Regions from separate parts of the Variovorax sp. H27-G14 genome, predicted to be linked through region 1. Evidence: riboswitches for the same ligand, from Rfam matches in the RefSeq annotation. Region 1 holds a riboswitch; the other holds the start of a gene.
The links. Region 1 has a riboswitch for S-adenosylhomocysteine ahead of ahcY (adenosylhomocysteinase). Riboswitches for the same ligand answer to the same signal wherever they lie in the genome.
Positions count from the first base shown of each region.

Region 2: another riboswitch for S-adenosylhomocysteine. It lies ahead of metH (methionine synthase); the one in region 1 lies ahead of ahcY (adenosylhomocysteinase).

Region 1 is NZ_JAYLVN010000016.1:24,514-30,702, forward strand. Features, by position in the region: gene VLK31_RS27275 (23S rRNA (adenine(2030)-N(6))-methyltransferase RlmJ) at 1-390, shown strand, start outside; gene VLK31_RS27280 (septal ring lytic transglycosylase RlpA family protein) at 425-1,036, opposite strand; gene metF (methylenetetrahydrofolate reductase [NAD(P)H]) at 1,126-1,950, opposite strand; gene VLK31_RS27290 (TlyA family RNA methyltransferase) at 1,961-2,806, opposite strand; gene ahcY (adenosylhomocysteinase) at 2,813-4,252, opposite strand; S-adenosyl-L-homocysteine riboswitch at 4,328-4,396, opposite strand; gene VLK31_RS27300 (hypothetical protein) at 4,520-5,149, shown strand; gene phaP (TIGR01841 family phasin) at 5,290-5,787, shown strand; partial or broken gene VLK31_RS27310 (alpha/beta fold hydrolase) at 5,945-6,189, shown strand, end outside.
Region 2 is NZ_JAYLVN010000022.1:76,064-82,252, forward strand. Features, by position in the region: gene VLK31_RS31505 (glycosyltransferase) at 1-442, opposite strand, end outside; gene VLK31_RS31510 (ArnT family glycosyltransferase) at 439-2,331, opposite strand; gene metH (methionine synthase) at 2,384-5,098, opposite strand; S-adenosyl-L-homocysteine riboswitch at 5,193-5,266, opposite strand; gene VLK31_RS31520 (esterase/lipase family protein) at 5,399-6,189, shown strand, end outside.

The DNA of each region.
Region 1 (6,189 bases):
ATGGACCCGAGCTACGAGATGAAGACCGACTACGGCCGCGTGCTCGACTTTGCGGCCGAGGCGCTCAAGCGCTTTGCCACGGGCACTTATGCGGTGTGGTACCCGATCATTCCGCGCCCCGAGGCGCACGACCTGCCGCGCCGCCTCAAGACGATGGCGACCAAGTCCGGCAAGTCGTGGCTGCACGCCACGCTGACGGTCAAGTCGAGCAAGATCACGAAGGACGCCGCATCGGGCGAAACACAGCGCCCGGGTCTGCCGGCCAGCGGCATGTTCCTGATCAATCCGCCCTACACGCTCAAGCCGCTGCTGGCCGCGGCACTGCCGCAGCTGGCGGAGCGCCTGGGGCAGGACCGCAACGCCACCTTTTCGCTCGAGTCGGGCGGCTAGCCCGGCCCGGGAACAGCGCCGCCTAGCGCCGCCTCTAGTTGCGGCGGCGCTGCGGCACGATCACCTTGCGCCGCGCGGGCACCTGCACCCTGGCGCGCTGGGCCGGCTCTGCGGCAGCCTGCGGCGCCTGTGCGTCGCTCGCCTCCACCGGCAAGCCGCCGCAACGCATGCCGTCGTGGTCGACCACGGTCAGCGCCACCTGCTTGATGCCCAGGCCGATCAGGCCGATGCGGTCGGCCGCGGCGCGGCTCAGGTCGATGACCCGGCCCAGCGCATAGGGGCCGCGGTCGTTCACGCGCACCAGCACCTCGCTGCCGTTGACCAGGCTGCGCACGCACACGCGGGTGTTGAAGGGCAGTGTCTTGTGGGCCGCCGTCATGGCGGTCATGTCGAAGCGCTCGCCGCTGGCGGTCTTGCGCTGATGAAACTGAATGCCGTACCACGACGCGCCGCCGCGCTCGAAGATGTCGCGCGGCCCGTCGTCGCCGGGCACGCCGTCGTCCGGCGTGAGTTCGGCCGCGCCCGACACGGCCAGGTCATAGCGCACCGACGGCACGTTCGAGCGGGGCGCTGCGCCGGGCGGCACCGCAATGGCGCTCGGCAGCGGTTGCAGCTTGCCGCCTTCGACATCCGTGGCCGGTGGCATGGCACAGCCTGCGAGCGCGCAGCCCGCGGCAATGACGACGAGGCGCAACGCCCCGCGCAACGAATGCGCCGCGGCGGCCGTGCGCCCTCTCAATCCAGGCGCTCCAGCACAGCCAGCGTGGCCGCCGACTGGTTCATCGTGTAGAAGTGCAGCGCCGGGGCACCGCCGTCGCGCAGCCGCGCGCACAGCTCCGTCACCACGTCCAGGCCAAAGGCCTTGATCGACGCCGTGTCGTCACCGAAGCCCTGCAGCCGCAGGCGCACCCAGCGCGGAATCTCGGCACCGCAGGCGTCCGAGAAGCGCATCAGCTGCGTCGAGCTCGTGATGGGCATGATGCCTGGCACGATCGGCGTGTCGATGCCGAGCTTGCGCGCATCGTCCACGAAGCGAAAGTACGCCTCGGGGGTGAAGAAGTACTGCGTGATCGCCGAATCGGCGCCGGCCTTCACCTTGGCGGCAAAGGCCTGCAGGTCGGCTTCGGGCGAGCGGGCCTGCGGATGGATCTCGGGGTAGCAGGCCACCTCGATGTGAAAGTAATGCCCGGTCTCTTCGCGGATGAAGGCGACCAGGTCGCTCGCATACTGAAACTCGCCGCCAATGCCGTAGCCGCTGGGCAGGTCGCCGCGCAACGCCACCAGGCGCTTCACGCCGATGGCCTTGAGCTCCGCCAGCTGCTCGCGCACCGTGGCGCGGGTGGCGCCGATGCACGAGAAGTGGCTGGCCGCGTCCACGCCCTCCGACAGAATTTCCGTCACCGCGCCGAAGGTGCCGTGGTGCGTGGAGCCGCCCGCGCCGTAGGTGACCGAGCAGAACTGCGGCTTGCGCACATACAGCTGCTGGCGCACGGCGCGCAGCTTGACCGCGCCTTCAGGCGTCTTGGTCGGGAAGAATTCGAAACTCAACGGAAGGCGCACCTGCGTCTCCTCAGGAAGCGTCGTTCGCCCGGTCGGCACGAACGGCATGAATGAAAAACTCGCGGTTGCCGTCGCCACCTGCAATCGGGCTGTCGAACCAGCGCAGCACCTTCAGATCGAGCGCCGCGCAGGCGTCATGCAGGCGCTTTTCGACCACCGCATACATGGACTCGTCGCGCACGATGCCGTGCTTGCCGACCTGGCCCGGCTGCAGTTCGAACTGCGGCTTGACCAGCATCAGCAACTGGCCGTCGCCGGCCAGGAAAGCGACCACCGCCGGCAGCACCAGCGTGAGCGAAATGAACGACAGGTCGCCCACGATCAGGTCGAAGCGCGGGGCGGAAGCCTCCCCGGTGTCTTCCGACGGTGCGATGTCGCCGCCGTCTTCAGACCCGTCGGACTCATCGGGCTCTTCAACCAGGTCGGCGGCCGTCAGCGCCCGCGCATTCACGCCTTCGATGGCGACCACGCGTTCGTCCTCGCGCAGCCGCGCATGCAGCTGCCCGTGGCCGACATCGACGCCCACCACCTTGACGGCGCCGCGCTGCAGCAGACAGTCGGTGAAGCCGCCGGTCGACTGGCCCACGTCCAGGCACAGCTTGCCGGCCGGGTCGACGCCGCTCACCGTCAGCGCGCCTTCGAGCTTCAGACCGCCGCGCGACACATAGCGTGCCTCGGCGTCGTCGTCGAGTTCGAGCTCCGCGGCGTCGGGCACCTCGTCCTTGTTCTTGACGACCGAGCGCCAGGCATCGCTCGTGCCCGCATCGCGCCAGCGCATGCCGCCGGCAATGAGCCGCACGGCCTGCGAACGTGACGCGGCCAGGCCGCGTTCCACCAACAATTGATCAGCGCGCATGCGCTCTCAATACCGGTACGTGTCCGGCTTGTAAGGGCCGTTCTTGCTCACGCCGATGTAGGCGGCCTGGGAGTCGGTCAGCTCGGTGAGCATGGCGCCAACCTTCTTCAGGTGCAGGCGCGCGACCTTTTCGTCCAGGTGCTTGGGCAGCACGTAGACCTTGCCGGCCTGGTAGGCGTCGGGCTTGGTGAACAGCTCGATCTGGGCGATGGTCTGGTTGGCGAACGACGACGACATCACGAAGCTCGGGTGGCCCGTGCCGCAGCCCAGGTTCACCAGGCGGCCCTTGGCCAGCAGGATGATCTTCTTGCCGTCCGGGAAGGTGATGTGGTCGACCTGGGGCTTGATTTCTTCCCACTCGTACTTCTCGATCGACGCGACGTCGATCTCGTTGTCGAAGTGGCCGATGTTGCACACGATGGCCTGGTCCTTCATCTTGACCATGGTGTCGTGCGTGATGACGTCCTTGTTGCCGGTGGTGGTCACGAAGATGTCGGCCTTGTCGGCGGCGTATTCCATCGTCACGACCTTGTAGCCTTCCATGGCGGCCTGCAGGGCGTTGATCGGGTCGATTTCAGTCACCCACACCTGGGCGCTCAGTGCGCGCAGTGCCTGGGCCGAGCCCTTGCCCACGTCGCCGTAGCCGGCCACGCAAGCGACCTTGCCGGCGATCATCACGTCGGTGGCGCGCTTGATGCCGTCCACCAGCGACTCGCGGCAGCCGTACAGGTTGTCGAACTTGCTCTTGGTGACCGAGTCGTTCACGTTGATGGCGCGGAACTGCAGCGTGCCCTTGGCGGACATCTCGTTCAGGCGGTGCACGCCGGTGGTCGTTTCTTCGGTCACGCCAATGATTTCGGCGGCCTTGCGGGTGTACCAGGTGCTGTCGACGGCCAGCTTGGCCTTGATGGCGGCGTACAGAATGCGTTCTTCTTCGCTGGTCGGGTCGGCAAGCACGCCCAGGTCCTTTTCAGCGCGCTGGCCCAGGTGCATGAGCAGCGTGGCGTCGCCGCCGTCGTCCAGGATCATGTTGGGGCCTTCGCCCTTGGAGCCCTTGGGACCGAACTCGAAGATGGCGTGGGTGTAGTCCCAGTAGTCCTTCAGCGTCTCGCCCTTCACCGCGAACACCGGCGTGCCCTTTTCGGCAATGGCGGCGGCGGCATGGTCCTGCGTGGAGAAGATGTTGCACGACGCCCAGCGCACGGTGGCGCCCAGGGCCTGCAGCGTTTCGATCAGCACGGCCGTTTGAATGGTCATGTGGATCGAGCCCGTGATACGCGCGCCCTTGAGCGCCTGGCCCTTGGAGAACTCTTCGCGGATGGCCATCAGGCCGGGCATTTCGGTTTCCGCGATGCGGATTTCCTTGCGGCCCCAGGCGGCAAGGGACAGGTCGGCAATGGCCTGGTCGGCGGTGAAAACGGGGGCGGGCTTGAGAACTGCGCTCATGAGAACTCCAAAACTGGTTTGAAAGATGCCACTGCGTTCGGGGGGTCTGACGGAAAAAGGACTCACCGCGAGAACAGCGGATGAGCGTGGTTGCGATGTGGTCCGAGCCTCACGCCTGACGGCGCTGCAACGCTCCTCGGAACGGCGGATTGTAGACGGGGCCAAAGGTGGCGCCAAACGCTGGGGTATCCCACATCACGGAAAGCACGTTTGGCGGCCAGGGCGTAAAACGGGTCGCTCCCCCAACCTCACGAAAGCTCCCGTCTCATGTCCATCCGACTCTCTTCGGCGTTGCTCGCCACGGCCTCGCTGTTCATCGCCGGCGCCCCGCTGCTTGCCGCGGCCCAAAGCTCCGACCCCGTGCGCATCCGCGGCACCATCGTGCGCGTCGACGCCAAGACCCTCGTGGTGCAGGACCGCGGCGGCGAAGTCGTCAGCCTGGCGCGCCCGGCCGACATGCCGGTGTCGGAGGTCTACCGCATCAAGCTGTCCGACATCAAGCGCGGCAGCTACATCGGCACCGCCGCCCTGCCGCAGGCCGACGGCACGCAGAAAGCCATCGAGGTGGTGGTGTTCCCCGAGGCCGCGCGCGGCACGGGCGAAGGCCACCGCCCCTGGGACCTGCTGCCCGACAGCACCATGACCAACGCCACCGTCGCCGACCTGGCCGCGGCGCCGAAGTCGGTGCGCGGCGGCCAGCAGCTGCGCCTGACCTACAAGGGCGGCGAGAAGACCATCGTGGTGCCGCCCGACGCACCCGTGGTCACCTTCCGCCCCGGCACCGAGGCGCTGCTGGTGCCCGGCGCCAAGGTGATGATCAGCGCGCAGGACAAGAACGGCACGCCCACGGCGCTGCGCGTCACGGCCGGTCGCAACGGCTTTGCGCCGCCCATGTGATCCAAGGGAAATCCCGCAGGCATTTTTGTCTGGGCGGCAATGTCGCGCGCGCCCGTGCGGCGTATCGTGGCGAGGGACTTCGGCCGTCCGGCCGGTCCCTGCCATCCATCCGTTCACCCCGACACAGGAGATCCCGCACCATGGCCACTGCCAAGAAAGCCGCCGCCACGAAGACCCCCTCCAGCAGCGGCGGCACCGCCGGCGCGAAGCAGGCCATGCCCAACGCGGCGGACATGCTCAATCCGCTGAAGGGCATGGCCGACCGGCTGCAGAACCTCAACATGACCGGCGGCGCCGGCAAGCTGCTGGACAGCGGCCGCAAGGACCTGCAGGCGCTGATGGAGGCCAACGAGAAGTCTTACCAGGGCCTGCAGACCGTGGTGCAACGCCAGACCGAGATGATCAAGCACGCCATCACCGAATGGCAGGGCGCCGCCAAGGGCATGCCCGGCAAGGACCCGAAGGAAAACTTCGCCAAGCTCGACGAGCTGGGCCGCCAGTCGTTCCAGCGTGCCATCGACGACATCAAGGAGCTGGCCAACCTGGCCGCCAAGTCGCAGGCCGACGCGTTCGACGTGGTGCGCCAGCGCATCCAGTCCAACGTGGACGAAGTGACCAAGATGCTTCAACGCAAGTAGGCCGGCAGCGCACGCCCCGACCTTCCCCACGACCATGGCTGAAGCCCCGCCCCGCGCCGAACAGCGCACCCGCGTCAACGGCGTCGAGCTCGCCTGGGACAGCTTCGGCGACCCCGGCGCGCCGCCCCTGCTGCTGGTGATGGGCCTGGGCGCGCAAATGGTCGCGTGGGACGACGACTTCTGCGCCCGGCTGGCCGACACCGGCCGCCACCGCGTGATTCGCTTCGACAACCGCGACATCGGTCACTCGAGCTACCTGACCGACCTGGGCGTGCCCGACATCCAGCTGATGATCCAGCAGGCCATGGCGGGGCGCCTGCGCCATGCGCCCTACACCCTGCGCGACATGGCCGGCGACTGCGCCGGGCTGCTCGACGCGCTGGGCATTGCGCGGGCCCACGT
Region 2 (6,189 bases), on a different contig from region 1:
CGCCGGTGAGCATGCGGTTGCCCAGCCGATGGCCGGCGCGGTAGGTGTGCGTGTCGTGGCCGTCGTCCACGCGGTTGCCCACCACCATGTCGAGGTTGTCGCGCACCAGGCGCTCGATGAGACGGCGCGCGGCGCCGATGTCGTAGGTGGCGTCGCCGTCGACCATCACGTACACGTCGGCCTCCACGTCGGCGAACATGCGCCGCACCACGTTGCCCTTGCCGCGCAAGGCCACGTGCGTGACGGTGGCACCAGCCGCGCGCGCAACGGCGGCGGTGTCGTCGCTGGAGTTGTTGTCGAAGACGTGGATCTCGGCCTCGGGCAGCGCGGCACGAAAGCCCGCGACCACCTGGGCGATGGCCAGGGCCTCGTTGTAGCAAGGGATGACCGCGGCGATGCGCAAGGCACGGCCAGGGGTGACGGGGGCTCCGGTATCGGTCATGGTGCTGCGGCGGGAAGAATACGGTAGACCCGGCTGCCGTCTTTCTCGTACTGCACCGCGAAGTATTTGTCGAAGTCGATGCGCGCGCTGAACACCGGCACCACCGAGTTCGGCAGCACGATGGCGGTGAAGCCCAGGCCGCCGAGCTTGCGGGCCAGGTCGCCGCCCGAGAGCGCGCCAAAGTCGGTGTAGCGCCATGGCCCGAGCGTGTCGCCCCAGATCGGGTTGGGGCCGTAGTAGATGGCCTCGTTCAGCGCAATCTGGTAGACGCGGCCGGTGGCGTTGTGGCGCAGGTAGTCCATGGCGGCGTAGCCCGGCACATGCTGGCGCAGCACGGCCTCGCGCGCCTCGGGCGTGGTCGAGACCATTGCTGTCTTCACCGCGGTCTGGCGCACCGCCACGGCGGCCAGCACGGCCAGCAGCAGCACGGGCACCCAGTCGCCGATGCGGGCGCCGCCGCGCGCGGTGTTGCGGCTCATGGCGCCCGTGGCCACGGCGGCTGTGCCTTGCGGGGTGCCTTGCGGGATGTCTTGCCCAGTGCCTTGCGAGCGGTTGGCGCCGAACAGCCGGCGCAGGCCGGTGGCGGCCCAACTGAACAGCACCTGCCAGCCGATCGCCGCAACGGCGGCCAGCAGCGGGAACGAGGCCATCAGGTAGCGCGGGTAGCGCGATGTCACGACCCACACCACCACCGAGTACAGGCAGAACCAGCCGGCAGCACGCACCGCGGCCGAGCGCTTCCACCAGATGCTGAAGGGCGCGAAGAACACCGACCAGATCAGCGCGTTGGGCAGTTCGGCGTGCACGCGCACGTCGGCCACCTGCTGCACGTAGTCGGCCGGCGTCCAGTCGGTGAAGCCGAACACGCGCGCGCCGATCGGGTTGAACGGGTCGCCCGTCATGACGGCGTTGCGCGCGTACCAGTAGATGCACGGCAGCAGGAAGCAGCCGAACACCAGCGCCCAGGCCTTGGCCCGGCGCTCATGGCGAACGACGAACAGCGCCACCAGCGGCAGAAAGATCAGCGCCTGGTACTTCGAGCCGGCCGCCACCCCAAGGCAGAACGCGGCCACGCCAAGCCAGCGCATGCCGCCCTGCGTCGCATTGTCAGGCAAGTTCGCGACGTTCGGCACCGACTCGCGCCACCACCACAGCGCCACGCACGCCGACAGCACGAACATGGCCACGCCCATGTCGATCAGCGCGTTGGAGTAGTCGCCCAGCCCCAGCCAGATGGCAGCGCCGATGCAGGCCGTGAGCCGGTTCACGTGCAGCATGCCGAGCCGGTAGATCATCACCACCGACAGCGCGCCCGCCAGGGCGTTGAGAAAGTGCGGCAGCACGTCGTCGCCCACCTGCAGCGCGGCGGCGTAGAGCAGGTTGTAGTTGTACGGAAACCAGGGGTAGCGCAGCCACCCGTGGATGCCCAGCGAGCCCTGCTCGGCCACCTGGCGCGCATACGGCAGGTGGTACATCAGCTCGTCGAAGGCGATGGGCGGGGCCAGCGGCGCCACCAGCGCGGGCAGCGCCACCAGGGCCAGCGCGATGGCCGCGATGCGCTCCACGCGAGTCCACGGCGCGGTGGCAACGAGGGCACCGTGGGCGTGCAAGGCACGCCGCTCGCGCAGCCACGGCGGCAGCTGCACGGCAGCGGCCACGAAGCCCGCGGCCACCAGGGCCACGGTGGCGCCGGTCTTGAAGGCGCCGAAGATGGCCAGCGCCTGGAAGGCACAGATGAACAGGCCCACGCCCAGTGCCACGGCCATGGCCGCTTCGAGCCCCACATCGCGGCGCGGCGGGGGGGCCAGGCGGGCGAGCAGCGCGCGGCCGTAACCCCAGCAGCTGAACACGAAAACCGCCAGTGCCGCGTAGTGCGCGGCTGCAAACATCAGCTTCTGAATAACAACTCCCGGCGCCGGTCGGCCACGCCGGCCGGCAGGTTCAAAGGTTCGGCGCCAGCAGGCGCTCGAGCTCGGCTTCGCTTTGCTTGCGCCGCGCGGCCTGGTCCTGCAACTGGTCGTGCCCGATCTTGCCGACGTTGAAGTACGTCGCGTCGGGGTGACTCAGGTAGAAACCACTCACGCTGGCGGCGGGCATCATAGCGAGGCTCTCCGTCAGGGTCATGCCGATGTCCGCGCAACCCAGAAGGTCGAACATCGGGCCCTTCACGCTGTGGTCGGGGCACGCGGGGTAGCCTGGCGCGGGGCGAATGCCGCGGTACTTCTCGGCAATCATGTCCTCGTTGCTCAGCCCCTCGTTGGCCGCGTAGCCCCACAGGTCGGTGCGCACGCGGTGGTGCATCGCCTCGGCGAAGGCCTCGGCCAGCCGGTCGGCCAGGGCCTTGAGCATGATGGCCGAGTAGTCGTCCAGGTCGTCGATGAAGTACTTCTCTTTTTTCTCGACGCCCAGGCCGGCCGTGACGGCGAACATGCCCACGTAGTCCTTCAGGCCGCTGTTTTTGGGCGCGACAAAGTCCGACAGGCAGCGGCTCGGGCGCATCACGCCGTCGATCATCTGCTTCTCGGTCTGCTGGCGCATGCCGTACCAGGTGAGCGCCACTTCGCTGCGGCTTTCGTCGGTGTACAGCTCGATGTCGTCGTCGTTCACCGTGTTGGCCGGCCAGAAGCCGACCACGCCGCTGGCGCTGAGCCAACGCCCTTCAATGAGGCGCTTCAACATGCGCTGGCCGTCGGCGTACACGCGCACAGCCTCGGTGCCGACGACTTCGTCCTTCAGGATGGCCGGGAACGGGCCCGCCAGGTCCCAGGTCTGGAAGAACGGGCCCCAGTCGATGTACCTGGCCAGCTCGGTCAGGTCGAAGTTCTTGAACAGGCGCCGGCCGATGAACTTGGGCACCGGCGGCAGGTGGTTCGCAAAGTCGACCGGGGTCTTGTTGGCGCGCGCCTTGGCCAGCGGCCACATCGGCACCTGCTTCTTGTTGGCGTGCTGGTGGCGCACCTTGTCGTAGTCGGCGTTGATGTCGGCGATGTACGCGGCGGCCTGGTCGGAGAGCAGGCTCTGCGCCACGCTCACGCTGCGCGAGGCGTCGGGCACGTAGACCACCGGGCCTTCGTAGTGCGGCGCAATCTTCACGGCCGTGTGCACGCGGCTGGTGGTGGCGCCGCCGATCATGAGCGGAATCTTCTTGATGCGGAAATGGTCGTCGCGCTGCATCTCGCCGGCCACGTACTGCATTTCTTCCAGGCTGGGCGTGATCAGGCCGCTCAGGCCCACGATGTCGGCGCCCTCCACCTTGGCACGCGCCAGAATTTCGTGGCACGGCACCATCACGCCCATGTTCACCACTTCGAAGTTGTTGCACTGGAGCACGACGGTGACGATGTTCTTGCCGATGTCGTGCACGTCGCCCTTCACGGTGGCGATGATGATCTTGCCCTTGGTGCGCACGTCGCGCCCCGCGGCCTCGTCGCGCAGCTTTTCTTCCTCGATGTAGGGCAACAGGTGGGCCACGGCCGACTTCATGACGCGGGCCGACTTGACCACCTGCGGCAGAAACATCTTGCCGGCGCCGAACAGGTCGCCCACGATGTTCATGCCGTCCATGAGCGGGCCTTCGATCACGTGCAGCGGCCGCCCGCCCTTGGCCAGAATCTGCTGGTAGGCCTCTTCGGTGTCTCCCACGATGAAGTCGGTGATGCCGTGCACCATGGCGTGCGACAGCCGCTGGTTGACGTGCACCGGGTTCTCCGGCGTGCCGCGCCACTCGAGGCGTTTGCTCTCGTCCTTGGCGCCGCTCTTCGCGGTTTCTGCCACTTCCACCAGGCGCTCGCCCGCGTCGGGGCGGCGGTTGAGCACCACGTCTTCCACACGCTCGCGCAAGGTCGGCTCCAGGTCGTCGTACACGCCCACCATGCCGGCGTTGACGATGCCCATGTCCATGCCCGCCTGAATCGCGTGGTACAGAAACACGGTGTGAATGGCCTCGCGCATCGGGTCGTTGCCGCGAAAGCTGAAGCTCACGTTGCTCACGCCGCCCGACACCTTGGCGCCCGGCAGGTTCGCCTTGATCCAGCGCACCGCGTTGATGAAGTCGACCGCGTAGTTGTCGTGCTCCTCGATGCCGGTGGCAATGGCGAAGATGTTGGGGTCGAAGATGATGTCTTCGGGCGGAAAGCCCACCTCGTCGACCAGGATGCGGTAGGCCCGCTCGCAGATTTCCACCTTGCGCGCATAGGTGTCGGCCTGACCCTTCTCGTCGAAGGCCATCACCACGGCGGCGGCGCCATAGCGGCGCACCAGCTTGGCCTCGTGCTTGAACTTGTCCACGCCCTCCTTCATGGAGATGGAGTTGACGATGCCCTTGCCCTGAATGCAGCGCAGGCCGGCCTCGATGACCTCCCACTTCGAGCTGTCGACCATCACCGGCACGCGTGCGATGTCGGGCTCGCTGGCAATGAGGTTCAGAAAGCGGACCATGGCGGCCTTGCTGTCCAGCATGGCCTCGTCCATGTTGATGTCGATCACCTGCGCGCCGTTTTCCACCTGCTGGCGCGCCACGGCCAGGGCCTCTTCGAACTGGCCGTTCAGGATCATCCGCGCGAAGGCCTTGGAGCCGGTGACGTTGGTGCGCTCGCCGATGTTGACGAACAGCGTGTCCGCGCCGATGGCGACCGGTTCGAGACCGGAGAGCTTCATGGGCGGCGGAACGGCCGACGCAGCGGACGAGAAAGATGAATCTGAAGTGTCGGGAGCGGGAATCTGGGACATGGCCTCACCTGCGGAAGAGTCGAACAGGCGAGCGTCGTTGTCGCCCCAAGCCTGACAGTTGGCCTGAAAGGCCAACCGCTGCAACGCTCCTTGGGAATTTGCCTATTTTATGGCGATTCGAAACCGAACAAGGGGAAACCCCGGCTTGCACCGCGCCACCAATCCACAGAATCCACCCCGCGTTCCGAACGAACGTTCGTTTTTTTCAACGTGAAGGGAGAGAGACAAATGACCACCCGAAATGCACCGCTGCGCACTGCAGCCACCACCCTGCGCGCCGTGGCGCTGTGCTGCGGCCTCGCCGCCGCCGCGGCAACCGCAGCCCCGGCCCATGCGGCCTCCGAGGAGGCCAGAACCAAGTACCCCGTGGTGCTGGTTCATGGCCTGCTCGGCTTCGACAACGTGCTGGGCATCGACTACTTCTACAGGATTCCCGGCACGCTGGCCGAAGCGGGCGCCAAGGTCTACGTGGCCAAGGTCTCCGCCGCCAACACGTCGGAAATCCGCGGGGAACAACTGCTGAAAGAACTGCGAACGCTGCGGGCGTTGTCGAAGAACCCCTCGCAAAAGTACAACCTCATCGGCCACTCGCAAGGCTCGCCCACGGCGCGCTATGTCGCTGCCGTGCAACCCGATCTGGTCGCTTCGGTCACGTCGGTGAGCGGGCTGAACGGCGGCTCGGGCGTGGCGGATCTATTGGCCAGCCCAAGCATGAACTTACTCCTCCACGTGGTGGTTTTGCCGCTGATCAATAACTGGACAGGAAAGACCAACTTCCTTAGCGGCAGCAACGCGAACCTGCGGCCCGACGAACCACTGGGCGCGCTGGCCTCGCTGACCACGGCGAGTGGCGCGGCGTTCAACGCCAAGTACCCGCAGGGGCGGCCCGCACCCGGCGCTTCGTGTGACGTGAAGAGCGGCCCGGCCGTGGTCAACGGCGTGCGCTACTACTCGTGGTCCGGCGCGTCGACCGGCTACAGCCTGCTGGACCCGACCGACTTTCTACTGGCCGCCATCGG